3 regions of the Gallibacterium sp. ZY190522 genome follow, and region 1 is predicted to be linked to each of the others. Evidence: riboswitches for the same ligand, from Rfam matches in the RefSeq annotation. Region 1 holds a riboswitch; each other region holds the start of a gene.
The links. Region 1 has a riboswitch for thiamine pyrophosphate ahead of ACXPAV_RS07435 (ABC transporter ATP-binding protein). Riboswitches for the same ligand answer to the same signal wherever they lie in the genome.
Positions count from the first base shown of each region.

Region 2: it holds a riboswitch for thiamine pyrophosphate, as region 1 does, so the genes downstream of both, thiB (thiamine ABC transporter substrate binding subunit) here and ACXPAV_RS07435 (ABC transporter ATP-binding protein) in region 1, are expected to answer to the same signal.
Region 3: it holds a riboswitch for thiamine pyrophosphate, as region 1 does, so the genes downstream of both, ACXPAV_RS10445 (ABC transporter substrate-binding protein) here and ACXPAV_RS07435 (ABC transporter ATP-binding protein) in region 1, are expected to answer to the same signal.

Region 1 is NZ_CM135118.1:1,528,344-1,532,634, reverse strand. Features, by position in the region: gene tenA (thiaminase II) at 1-265, opposite strand, end outside; gene ACXPAV_RS07440 (ABC transporter permease) at 281-1,036, opposite strand; gene ACXPAV_RS07435 (ABC transporter ATP-binding protein) at 1,036-1,764, opposite strand; TPP riboswitch at 1,852-1,944, opposite strand; gene tkt (transketolase) at 2,166-4,160, opposite strand.
Region 2 is NZ_CM135118.1:1,245,827-1,250,117, reverse strand. Features, by position in the region: gene thiP (thiamine/thiamine pyrophosphate ABC transporter permease) at 1-1,295, opposite strand, end outside; gene thiB (thiamine ABC transporter substrate binding subunit) at 1,271-2,266, opposite strand; TPP riboswitch at 2,314-2,413, opposite strand; gene rsmC (16S rRNA (guanine(1207)-N(2))-methyltransferase RsmC) at 2,483-3,487, opposite strand; gene metG (methionine--tRNA ligase) at 3,568-4,291, opposite strand, start outside.
Region 3 is NZ_CM135118.1:2,166,793-2,171,083, reverse strand. Features, by position in the region: gene ACXPAV_RS10450 (TonB-dependent receptor domain-containing protein) at 1-628, shown strand, start outside; gene ACXPAV_RS10445 (ABC transporter substrate-binding protein) at 683-1,705, opposite strand; TPP riboswitch at 1,826-1,914, opposite strand; partial or broken gene ACXPAV_RS10440 (molybdopterin dinucleotide binding domain-containing protein) at 2,014-3,792, opposite strand; gene ACXPAV_RS10435 (RNA-guided endonuclease InsQ/TnpB family protein) at 4,074-4,291, opposite strand, start outside.

The DNA of each region.
Region 1 (4,291 bases):
GCTGACAATAATGAATATGTAATTGCACTTCTGCCAAAATATTCTGTAAATCTTGATTAAAAGCAGTAAGTTGCACAAAATGGTGAGATTTATACATTGCTAATGCTAAAGCGCGACTGTAGTGCAACAAATAATGATAATCTTGAATTAGATAGTGTTGAAAGCATTCAAGTGGTAAAGAACCATTTCCTAGTTGTTGTACAAATGAATGTCTGACATAACGTTGCCAATCTGGTTGTGCTTGCTGAATAAATTGTTGTGTAATTGACATCATTTCTCCTTAACGTAATTGCGTTACCCAAGGTAATGCACGGTGCAGTAATTTATCGGTAATAAAAAAGAGTAAAAGTGTGATCGACATTAATAAAAAGAGTGCTGAAAACATTAAATCAACCTGCATACGTGCGTTGGCGTGTAGCATTAGATAGCCTAAACCTTGATTTGCCCCGACCCATTCGCCGATGACTGCGCCAATCGGTGCAATGGAAACGGCTATGCGTAAACCGGATGAGAGCGCAGGTAATGCAGCCGGTAGACGAACTTTAAACAGCATTTGCCAACGAGTAATTTGCATGGTTTGTGCCAGTTCCAACCAAATCTTCGGCGTATTTCTCAAACCGTCATAACAGGCGGCGGTAACCGGAAAATAGATAATTAGAATTGTCATTGCGACCTTTGAAGCCAATCCATAACCGAGCCACAACACCAGCAGTGGCGCAATCGCAAAAACAGGAATAGCTTGAGAAATAAGTAGTAACGGCAATAAAAAAGTAGCAATCCGATTAGATATAGAGAGCAAGATGGCGGAAAACAAGCCAAAAACAAACCCAAGAAACAAGCCAAGAAAAATTTCCAATAGCGTAACCATTGTGTGCTGCCACAACAACTGATGATGGGAAATGAGCTGTTGGAACACATCAGACGGTGTCGGCAACAGATAGTGCGGTAAATTCCAAATAAGAATTGTGCCTTGCCATAACGCTAATAAAAATAGACAGAGCAGAGCTGTTTTTAACAGTGAGGATAGTGAATACATTAAAATTCCTCCTGCAAAAGAGAGAATAACTGTTGGTATATCTGCCAAAATTGCGGTTGTTGCGGAGAATGAACAGCGGTTGAAACTTTTTGTGAGAGAACAACCCGATCAGTTTGTTTTTGTAGAACAAAAATATCATCACATAGTTGTAATGCTTCTTGTGGATCGTGTGTGACCAATAGGATAGTTTTCCCGGCTAATAAGGTTGTCGCAAGTTGATAGAGCTGTTGGCGAGTAACCACATCTAAAGCGGAAAAAGGCTCATCCATTAAGATCAAATCGGAAGATTGCATTAGCGTTCTCGCCAATGCTACACGTTGTCGTTGTCCTCCGGAAAGTTGATAACAAGGCTTATGCTGATAATCCGCTAATTGCACTTGCTCTAGTAGTGATAACGCTTGTTGGCGACTAGCTTTATTTTTTGATCCCTGTAAATGATGTGCCAGTTGTACGTTGTCTAAAACGGAAAGCCAAGGAAACAAGCCATCATTTTGCGCCATAAAAGCAATTTTTTGCTGATGATTCGGACAATGTTTAACTATAATTTTTCCAGATTTTATTGTATTTTGTTCTAATCCGGCAATAGCACGCAATAAAGTTGACTTGCCGACGCCGGAACGCCCAAGAACAGCACTCCAGCGAGAATGAGCAATATTGAAATTAAAGTCGACAAAAAGTGGTTTGTCAGTAAATGACAATGTTAATTGCCGGATTTCTACCGCATTCATTATCAATAACCTGATATCAATGAGTTAATGATAAATAGCAGTAATAAGTAAAAATCAGAAGGGAAATGGGAATAGATAAAAGGTGTAAATGTTGCATAATTAGTTTCCTACGTCAGTGCTAACTGGATCAGGTTCAACGGGTATTTTCTCAGCTGTTAAACAGCACCCCGACTAATGGTCGATTACTTTACAGCGAAATTTTGACAATGGCAACAGATCAATAATGATAAATTTAAGAAAATTGTTGTTTTATGCTATATCAAAACAAAATCGAACTAATATTTGAGCATTTTATCTTTAACTTAGTTAGATAATTGTAAAATGATAAAGTGATTAAAAACGAAAAATCCCCCACTATTTACTAATGGGGGAGTGTTCAATATTAAATCACAAAAGCAAAATTATAGAATTTCTTTCGCTTTAGCAACGACATTATCCACAGTAAATCCGAATAATTTAAATAACTCGCCTGCTGGAGCAGATTCACCAAAGCGGTTCATTCCGACAACACGACCTTCCAAGCCAACATATTTATACCAGAAGTCCGAAATGCCGGCTTCAATTGCAACACGTTTCTTGATGTTGCTTGGTAATACGCTTTCTTTATAAGCGACATCCTGTTTATCAAATACATTCGTGCTTGGCATAGAAACTACACGCACTTTGTGTCCTTCCGCAGTTAATTGTTCCGCTGCTTTCACTGCCAATTCCACTTCTGAACCGGTTGCAATAAAGATTAATTCAGGCGTACCTTCACAATCTTTTAAGACATAAGCACCGCGTCTAACATTGGCAAGTTGTTGGGCGTTACGTTCCATTTGTGTTAAGTTTTGACGAGTGAAAATTAATGCACTTGGGCCTGCAGTGCGTTCAACCGCTGCTTGCCACGCAATCGCAGATTCCACTTGGTCACACGGGCGCCAAGTTTCTAAATTCGGAATTAAACGTAATGTTGCCGTTTGTTCTACCGGTTGATGGGTTGGCCCATCTTCCCCTAAACCAATAGAGTCGTGGGTGTAAACAAAAAGCACACGTTGTTTCATTAACGCTGCCATACGCACTGCATTATGCGCATATTCCATAAACATTAGGAAAGTGGCACCGTAAGGAATAAATCCACCGTGTAGAGCAATGCCGTTCATAATGGCGGACATCCCGAATTCACGCACACCGTAGTTAATATAGTTTCCATCAATCACATTGGCTCGTAATGGTTTTGAACCCGACCATAAGGTTAAGTTTGAACCCGCTAAGTCAGCGGAACCGCCCAAAAATTCAGGTAAGATTTTCGCATAGGCTTCAATCGCATTTTGTGATGCTTTACGGCTAGCGATAGTGGCTGGATTCGCTTGTAACTTTTCAATAAATGCTTGAGATTGTGCTTGCCAATCTGATGGTAATTCTCCGGCTAAACGGCGTGATAATTCAGCTGCCAATTCTGGATATGCTGATTGATAAGCAGCAAAGCGTTGTTGCCATTCCGCTTCTCTTTCTGCGCCTTGTTGTTTTGCATCCCATTCCGCATAAATTTCAGCTGGAATTTCAAATGGTGCATAATTCCAACCTAAATTTTTACGCGTTAATGCAATTTCTTCCTCTCCTAGCGGCGCACCGTGACTGTCGTGAGAATTGGCTTTATTTGGTGAGCCATAACCGATAATGGTTTTACAGATAATTAATGTTGGTTTTGAGGTTTCTGCTTTTGCCACTTCAATAGCGGCTTTAATTTCTGCTGCATTATGACCATCTACCGCAGGAATGACTTGCCAACCGTAAGCCTCAAAACGTTTTTGGGTATCATCAGTAAACCAACCATCAACGTGTCCATCAATGGAGATATTGTTATCATCATAGAATGCGATTAATTTACCTAAACCTAAAGTTCCGGCAAGAGAGCAGGCTTCGTGAGAGATACCCTCCATTAAACAGCCATCACCCAAGAAAACATAAGTGTAATGGTCGATAATATCGTGTCCTGGTCGATTAAATTGACCGGCTAACGTTTTTTCGGCAATCGCCATACCGACAGCATTAGTAATGCCCTGCCCCAATGGCCCAGTGGTGGTTTCTACACCCGGTGCATAACCATATTCAGGGTGTCCGGGTGTTTTAGAATGCAATTGACGGAACTGTTTTAAATCTTCAATTGAAAGGTCGTAACCGGTTAAGTGTAATAAACTATAAATCAACATTGAGCCGTGTCCGTTGGAAAGCACAAAGCGGTCACGATTGATCCATTTTGGATTGTTCGGATTATGAGATAAAAAATCACGCCATAAAACTTCAGCGATATCCGCCATTCCCATAGGTGCGCCTGGGTGTCCTGATTTTGCTTTTTGCACCGCATCCATACTTAAAAAACGAATTGCGTTTGCTAATTCTCGGCGAGTTGCCATATTTTTCTCCTTCTTTGCTAGCTAATTTCGAGTAGATAAGAGCATTTCTCTTAGAAAAACCGCATTTACTTTACCACTATTTTGTCGTGAAGTTGATTGCGTTATCACTTATTTTTGATCTGAATGACTCA
Region 2 (4,291 bases), 280 kb from region 1:
GCTGTTAGTAACTGTAATGCGAATGGCATTGCTACTAAAGCATTGCAAAGAGCGACTAAAATAAACAACGATATTGTGTTGCTTTCCATTTCTGCAAGAAAGAGAAATAATCCTGTTGCTAACACTAAGGTTGGGATAGCTAAAATAATTGTGCCGATATTTAACATCCATTGACTACTTTGCTGTTTGCCGAGCCAATAGAGATGGCGGGTAGTCAGCAGAAGAGAAATTGTTAGTATCAGACAAAGTAGTGCCGCAGTGGGTGCTAACAAGAGTGAAAAAGCAATAGCTTGCCATAATTCTGGATGTAACAACTGTTGCCATAAATGACGGGCATTTAATCCAGCAAATAGCGTTTCCAGTAGCGGAGCAACAATGAAAAGTGTCGCTGTGGTTAAAATAAAGTAGTGATAGCAACGTTGATAACGGTTTAAATTCGGTAAACAGCGTGGTTGAAGTGAAGTTTCACTTTGCTGATAACGACCAAAACGGTTGTTAATGCTAAATAGTGTGAAGCAGAATAAAAATTGTAAAATAGCTAATAATGCTGCGGTTTCAATATCAAAATCAAAAGTGATTGCTTGATAAATTGCAACTTCCAACGTGGTATATTTCGGACCACCTCCTAACGTTAGAACAATAGTGAAACTAGTGAAGCAGAGCAAAAAAATAAGTCCGAACAGATTAAAACAGGTTGGACGCAAAAATGGCATTTCTACCCAACGGAAAAAACGCCAATGACGTAAATTCAGTTGCGCCGCCAATTTGAATTGTGAAGCAGGCAACTGTTGCAAGCGTTGATATAACACTTTTGCCGCTAACGGAATATTGAAAAAAAGATGGGCGATTAGAATACCGCTTAAACCGTAAATATCGGGAAGTTGCTGCCCGAATAGACGAAGAAATTGATTAATCCAACCATTGAAACCGTAAATACCGACAATACCGAAAATAGCAACCAGTGCCGGTAACACATAGGTCAGCGAGAAAATTTTTAATAGAAAGGTTTTGGCAAAAAAATCTAGATAAAACAGTGATCTGGCAACAATAATACCGAAAAATAGTGAGAAAGTAGCGGATAATCCGGCTTGATAAAAACTGAAAAAGATAACTTGTTGCAGGTAATCGTTTTGCAGTAAATTTAGCCATTGTGAGAAGCGACTATGTTGTAGTAATTGTTGTAAGCTGCCGCCATAAATAATGGCGAGCAGTAATAATATGACTAAACCCGGCAACAGAAAAAGTTGCCGTTTTATTTCAATATAACGCATTATTTTGCCAACGCATTTTGCCATACAGCAAGCCATTGCTTGGTTTGTTGATGGCTGATATTTGAAGTATCAATAGTTTTTTCAGATAGCACTCGATGACGCAACTGATCATAATGTGGTTCAATCGCTGCATCGGTAACAGCAAACATCACATTACTTTTGCTGATGATATTTTGTGTTTCCGGTGAGATTAAAAATTGTAAAAATTGATCTGCTAATTTCGTTTGTTTACTTGCTTTTAATTTTGCTGCAATTTCGATTTGTAAAATATTGCCTTCGCTGAATTCTGTTGCAGCATAGTTTTGTTTCTGTTCATTTAGTTGATGATAGAGTGGTGAACTACGGTAGCTCAATACTAAATCGCTTTCTCCTTTCAAAAAGGCACCGTAAGTTTCAGTCCAACCTTTGCCGACAGTGACGGTGTGCTTTGCCAGTTGTTGCCACGCTTGTTCTACTTGATCTTGCGGATAAACCTGATTGACCCAAAGTAATAAGCCACGACCGACAGAACTGGTGCGCGGATCTTGATAGATAATGCGTAAATCCTGACGTTCAATCAATTCTTTTAGGCTTTTTGGAGGATTGCTGAGTTTTGTTTTGTCATAAATAAAGGCGAAACTACCGAAATCATAAGGAATATAGGTTTGATTTTCCCATTTTAGTGGTAAGTGGAGATTGTTTAAACTGATGTCAGTTTTGGCAAATAGCTGTGATTGATCCGCAGCTTCAATCAAGCTTTGATCTAAACCTAACACAACATCGGCTTTGCTTTTTTTACCTTCTAAACGTAACCGATTAAACATTGTGACACTATCTTCAAATGGGATGAATTTGAGATCACATCCACACTGTTTTTCGAAAATAGGTTCTAATTTTGGTGCAGGCCCCCAATCGGAAGCAAAAGAATCATAAGTATAAACGGTTAAGGTTTCAGCATTGGTGAAAGAAATGGTACTAACGGTCAATACACTGAGGAAAAGTGTTTTTTTTAACATAGTGAATTCCTATTTCATTATTGATAAATGCAAACAGGATTTTGAATAGCAAGCTGCTTCTCAAATCCCTCCGCTGCGACTAATCAGTTCAGGTTCGACGGGTATTATCTCAGCCTTACTTTTAGTAATGCACCCCGTTGAGAACGGCAATTACTATACGAAATTGTAGCGATTTAGACAATGAAATTGTGAAAAGTTTATGAAAGATACCGTCATTTAAGCATTTTTTACACTATAAACCTTAAATTTTCCAGTTTTCGCAAGAACCTGATGTGAGCCGAAACTGCGATCAAGCAGATCCGGATAAGGCAGAAATGCATTAGCTACAATTCTTAATTCTCCGCCACGATTTAAATGTTGTTTGGCTTCAGTGATTAAGGTTTCTACTGCTTGATAAGTAGTATTTAAACCTGAATGGAACGGCGGATTGGAGATAATTAAATCGAATTTGTCATTAATTTGTGAAAAAACATCACTAGCGATAACCGTACCTTGCAGTTGATTTTGTTGCAACGTTTGCGTTGCCGAGGCAAGCGCCATTGCGTGAATATCGCTCATTGTCAGATCTATTTGAGGTGAATGGAATTTCAAATAAGCACCGATTACACCTGCGCCGCAACCGACATCCAGCACTTTCCCTTGTATAGGCTGTTGCAAGGTGGAAAGCAATAAATCTGTGCCTTGATCCAGTTCACCGGAGCTAAAGACCCCCGGTAGTGCATAAATGGTTAATTGCGGCAATTGAGGCAGCGAATATTGTTTCCACCAATCGGATAATGCAAATTGCACCGGCTTCTGTAATTCAAAATAGTAAAGACTGCAACGGCGTGCGGAATCAATTTTATGAATATCGCCCAATTCACCACAGAACTTTTCCGCAGAGCGGACACCGCCTCGATTTTCTCCCACCAACAACATTTTTTGCCCGACAGGGGCTTGCGACAAAATTTGCGTTAATTGGAACAGACATTCCTGTTTGTTTTTACCCCAGTAAAAAACGATGAGCGATGCTTCTTGATAATCAGCTTCAAGCGTAAATTCAGTAGGATTTTTAGCGTGACATACATAATCAAAGTAATAACTGACTACATTAATCCGTTTGGCTAAGATACGACATTGTGATGGAAAATCATCCTGTATATTACCGAGAAAAAGTAAAGTTTCATTTTCAAACAGATTAAGGTGGCGTTGTAATAATTGGCTTTCGGGTGTGAGTGACATTGTTTTTTCTTAGAAAGTGAATTGATTGAATAAAAAGAAAGATGGAGCTAATAGAAGCCCCATCGCTATTTATGATGGTTTTATTTGACACGATAACCAGCTTTAGCACCGTTATCGACATCAAGTAGGAACAGATCTGCACCACCACTACCGGCAGATAAAATCATTCCTTCAGAAAGTCCGAATTTCATTTTACGAGGCGCAAGATTGGCAACCATAATCACCATTCTCCCCTCTAATTCTTCCGGTTTGTTGTAAGCTGCTTTGATACCTGAAAAAACCTGACGAGTTTCAACACCTAAATCAAGTGTGAACTTCAATAATTTTTTACTTTCTGGCACGGCTTCACATTTCAATACTTTTGCCACACGTAAATCCAATTTAGCAAAATCATCAATAGTAATAGTTTTTTCAAATGGCTCAATTTCACTGTCTGTTTCACTTATTTTTGCCGGCGCTGTTTGGGTTGTAAATTGAGCATTTTCTGCTTTCGATGCATCGATCAAAGCTTCAATTTGTTTCATTTCTAAACGACTAAATAATGCTTTGAACGGCGCAATTTCGTGTGCCAATAATGGTGAAGTTAAGGTTTCCCAACGCAATTCATCGTGCAAAAAGGCTTCTGCACGCTCCGCCAATTTCGGCAATACCGGTTTTAAATAGCCCATTAATATACGAAACATTTGAATACCCATTGAGCAGACCTCGTGCAATTCCTGCTGGCGAGTTTCATCTTTTGCAATTATCCAAGGTGCGGTTTCATCCACATATTTATTGGCTTTATCGCATAAAGTCATAATTTCA
Region 3 (4,291 bases), 640 kb from region 1:
TAATTTGAAACCTGAGGTTGCAAAAAATAAAGAAATTTCAGCATATTTTCATTTTAATAATTTAATCACACAAAATGATAAAGCGGAATTAACCACCACCTTTTTCCAAAATGATGTGAAAAATCTCATTAATCTCGAAACCTACTATTCGCATCCGAATAGTGCTTTTAATCTTATGCCGAATCTTTCGCAATATCGTAATATTGCAGACGCTCGTTTGCGTGGGTTTGAAATAGAAGGCAAATACAGCATAGACAATCTTTCTTTTGCATTCAGTTATGGTCAAACACACGGTAAAAATAAAAATAGTGGGGAATATTTAGAAAACATCAACGCTGATAAATATTCAGCCTCTATTGATTATGCTTTACTCGCAAACGCACTCAAGCTAGGGGTAAGAATCAGTTACTATGCTAAACAAGGTCGTGTTCCTCAAGGATCGCCTTCTTACCCGAGTTATACACTAACGGATTTAACGGCAAGTTTTTCACCGTTATCAGGCAGTTTAAAAAATATCCGTATTGATTTAGCCATTGATAATTTGTTTGATAAACGCTATTTACCGGCATTTAACTCAATGGAAGGAACCGGTCGCAATGTGAAGATTGGTGTAAGTTACTACTTCTAAATGTCATTAAAAAAGGAACGAGTGTTCAATCTCTCGTTCCCATTCCAACGTGATCTATTTCAATTTCACTTCATCAAGCCATTTCTTTATTAAACGTTTACCTTCTTCATCCGAACCGAAACGATCAAAATCAAAATTAATTAAATGTAATTTCTTTGGATCAGCTGAATTTGGAGAAGCTTCTGCGTAAATATTAGTTGGAATTTGATACATTTTTTCCTTACGCCACGGTATTTCCTGTGCTTCTGCACTCAATGCCCAATCCATAAATAATTTAGCATTTTTTAAATTACGTGCGCCTTTGATAATACTGATACCACCTAAAGAATAACTATCCCCTTCACAAGGTAAAATTGCTTTAACCGGTGCGCCTTTTTCTTTTTCAGTCTCATAGCCATGAATAAAACCGACAGTTACCGCAGCATCACCTCGCGAAAGATTGGTTTTTTCTGTTCCACTTTGAGCATAATTTGAAATATTTTTATGCAAAGCTTTCAAATAACGGAATGCTTCATCTTCACCAAATAACTGTACCAATGTTGCAATAAAAGTATAACCCGTACCGGAACTTCTCGGATCCGGCATTTGTACTTGCTCTTTAAACTTCGGATCAATCAAATCTTTCCAACACTTCGGATACTCTTTAATCCCTAATTGCTTAAATTTTTCCGTATTTACTCCCATTCCTAGCACAATCATATAGCCAATTGAAGTATATTCACCGTGCTTATCCAATAATGATTTCAATTGAGGAATAGTTTCTGCCTGCTTGGGGGAACGATAAGGATAAAGTAACCCTAAATCTGCAGCTTGGAAATGTGGTTCAAGCGTACCTCCATACCAAATATCACCTTGTGGTTTTGTTTTTTCTGCTTTAATTTTAGATAAAGTTGAACCAGTACTGTTACGTACAAATTTCGCATCAACATTATATTTTTCACTAAAAATCTGTGTCATTCTTTCACAAACCCGATATTGAACACTACAGTAAATAGTAAGTTGACCTTCAGCTTTTGCCTGATGAACTGGCATAAACATTACCAATAAACCAGAAAAAATCAGGGTTTTTAATAACATATTTTTAATAAATTTTTGTTGAGAATAATAAATTTGCATAAACACTTCCTTGAAATTGATAAAGAGACTAACTGAGGAGAAATAAAATAGAAGATTCCAATATCAAATTGAAATATATAAAGAAATTTCGCATTAGTTCCCTACGTCAGTATTAGCTGAATCAGGTTAACGGGTATTTTCTCAGCCTCAAAGCACCCCGACTAATTCTCGATAAGTATAAAGTTTGTTAAACTTTTATGTCAAATAAATTCCTTCACAAAAATAAGGCACACCGAAGTGTACCCTATCAAGTTTATGTGGGGTAATTATTAAATCTTAGTGATTTTTGCCGGTAATCCTTGTCGCACCGCTGAACCACAAACCCAATCAACCCAAGGTGAAGCGATCTGTTTGGTATCATCAATCAAGCCAAGGTCATTAATATTAATGCCTCGCTTAATGCGCTCATCGCCAGCAATCACCTTGCCATCAATTTCATAACCGGTTGCGCCAAGTTGTTTATGTCCATAACCGTGCTCAATCGCGATTGTACCCGACATCACGCCGTCAATAACCATTACTTGCACATTCACTTTGCCGCCAGGTGTCACCAATTCCACCAAATCACCGTGAGCAATTTTAAATTTAACCGCATCTTGTCTGTTCATTGCCACAATACCACTTGGTTTAATGCTATGAAGACGTAACAATGACGCAGTAATGCTGCTCATCAAATTAGATTTAAACGACATCAAAGCAAACGGCCATTCCGCTTTCGGATAACGACTTTCAACGGCACTGTTATCCGCAAATTGTGGTGCAAAATATTTCGGGCAACCGTGATAATGCTCACCGTTTTGATGATTTTTCGCTTTTGCCACCGTAGGATTCCACACCTGCAAGCACGCTTTCCATTTTGCTGTCATATTTTCACCGTCCCACGCACTGTTAAACGGCGCAAAACGTCCGCCTTTACAGAAAACGGTCGCGGCTTTCAACACTTCTTCCGGTTTTAAGGTTTTATTAAGCAACGGCATAATGCGTTCAACACCGGACAATAAACGATCTTCCTGTGTCGCATCATTCACCGGCTGTTTACCGTCAAAAGCGATGTTGGCGGCAGCACGTAAGAAATAATCTTCACTGCAGTTTAATGGATAAGTCTGCTGCTGATTATCGCTGATGGCATTCTCACCAAATCCCGGCAAGCCCATTGCCTTAGCAACGTGAATAATAAAACTTTCCATACAGATAGTTTCGCCATAGGCATTCTTAGCATTTGCAGATTGAATAACCGGCCAACGTGCTGTGCTAGTTTTAGTCGGCACCCCTGCCCACGGCGTACTGAAACCCCAGCTTTCAAAGTTATGTGTATCAGGCACAACATAGTCCGCCAACGCAGTGGTTTCATTCATAAAAGCGTCCACAGCAATAAATAACGGCAACACTTTCGGATCACGTAACTTCTCTTCAGCAATATGATGAATACCAGTTAAACCATATAATGGATTGGTCATATGACTAATCCACGCTTTTAATGAATAAGGATAACCTTGCAAGGCGGAAGTAATCATTTCCGACATTTGACCGCCAACAAAGGGATACCAGGCTGCACGTGCAGGATAAGGTGAACCTTGAGCCGCTTTGCGTTTAAACTCACTTGATTTTTCATACGCACGTTTACTGCGCGCTAAATTGGTGCCTTTTGGTTTCACCATATCCGGGAAAGTCGCTAGATTGTAACGAGGACCGGGCGCAAAATCTTTGAATTTACCGCCGCTGACACTCATTCCGCCTTTCTTGTTCATATTACCAATCATCACATTGAGCAATAAAATCGCCCACGCGGTATAAAAACCATTGCTTTGCATTGTGCCGCCGTGAGTAATGGCAACCGCTTTATGTCCGTGTGAAGTAAATTCTTTTGCCAAAGCTTCGATTGTTGCCACCGGCACTCCGCACAAAACTGCATACTCTTGCAATGTATGTTCAAAGCAAGACTCTTTTAATAGAGTCAAGGCAAACTTCACTGCCACAGCAGAGCCATCTTTTAAGATAACGGTTTCATCCACCCAAATTTGCGCTTTTGCGGACGATTTAGCGGCAACAAATTGAGCATCTTCCGCATTTTTGACTAAATCATAATTTTCTACCACTTTATCTTCCACATCCGGTGCAACATCAAACAGATCCTGTTCTGTCAATGCTTGACCAAAGCGTGGGTGTTGTGGTTCAACGTTGACATCCTCCCCGCCCTAAAGGACGGGGATTCCTACCAGCTTCCACGCCTTGCGTGCCTTGCGTGGGCTACTCTCGGTGGGTTCTTGCTGCTGACCTCTAACGAGGTTCACTTCACAAGCGCTACGGCGATGTCCTCGCCTGCTTTTCATTATGCCTGAACGATTGCTCGCCCACGCGCTAAAACATTCATCGCACCAACCACGTCCGCATTTTCTGTGTAGCCACACTCTACGCATTCAAAATGTGCTTGCGTTTGGCGATTTTCTTTTGAGATATGACCACAACAAGGGCAAGTCCGACTGCTGTTTTGCGGCGGAACGGCAACCAAAAATCCGCCTTGCCATTGGGTTTTGTAGTCCAACTGAC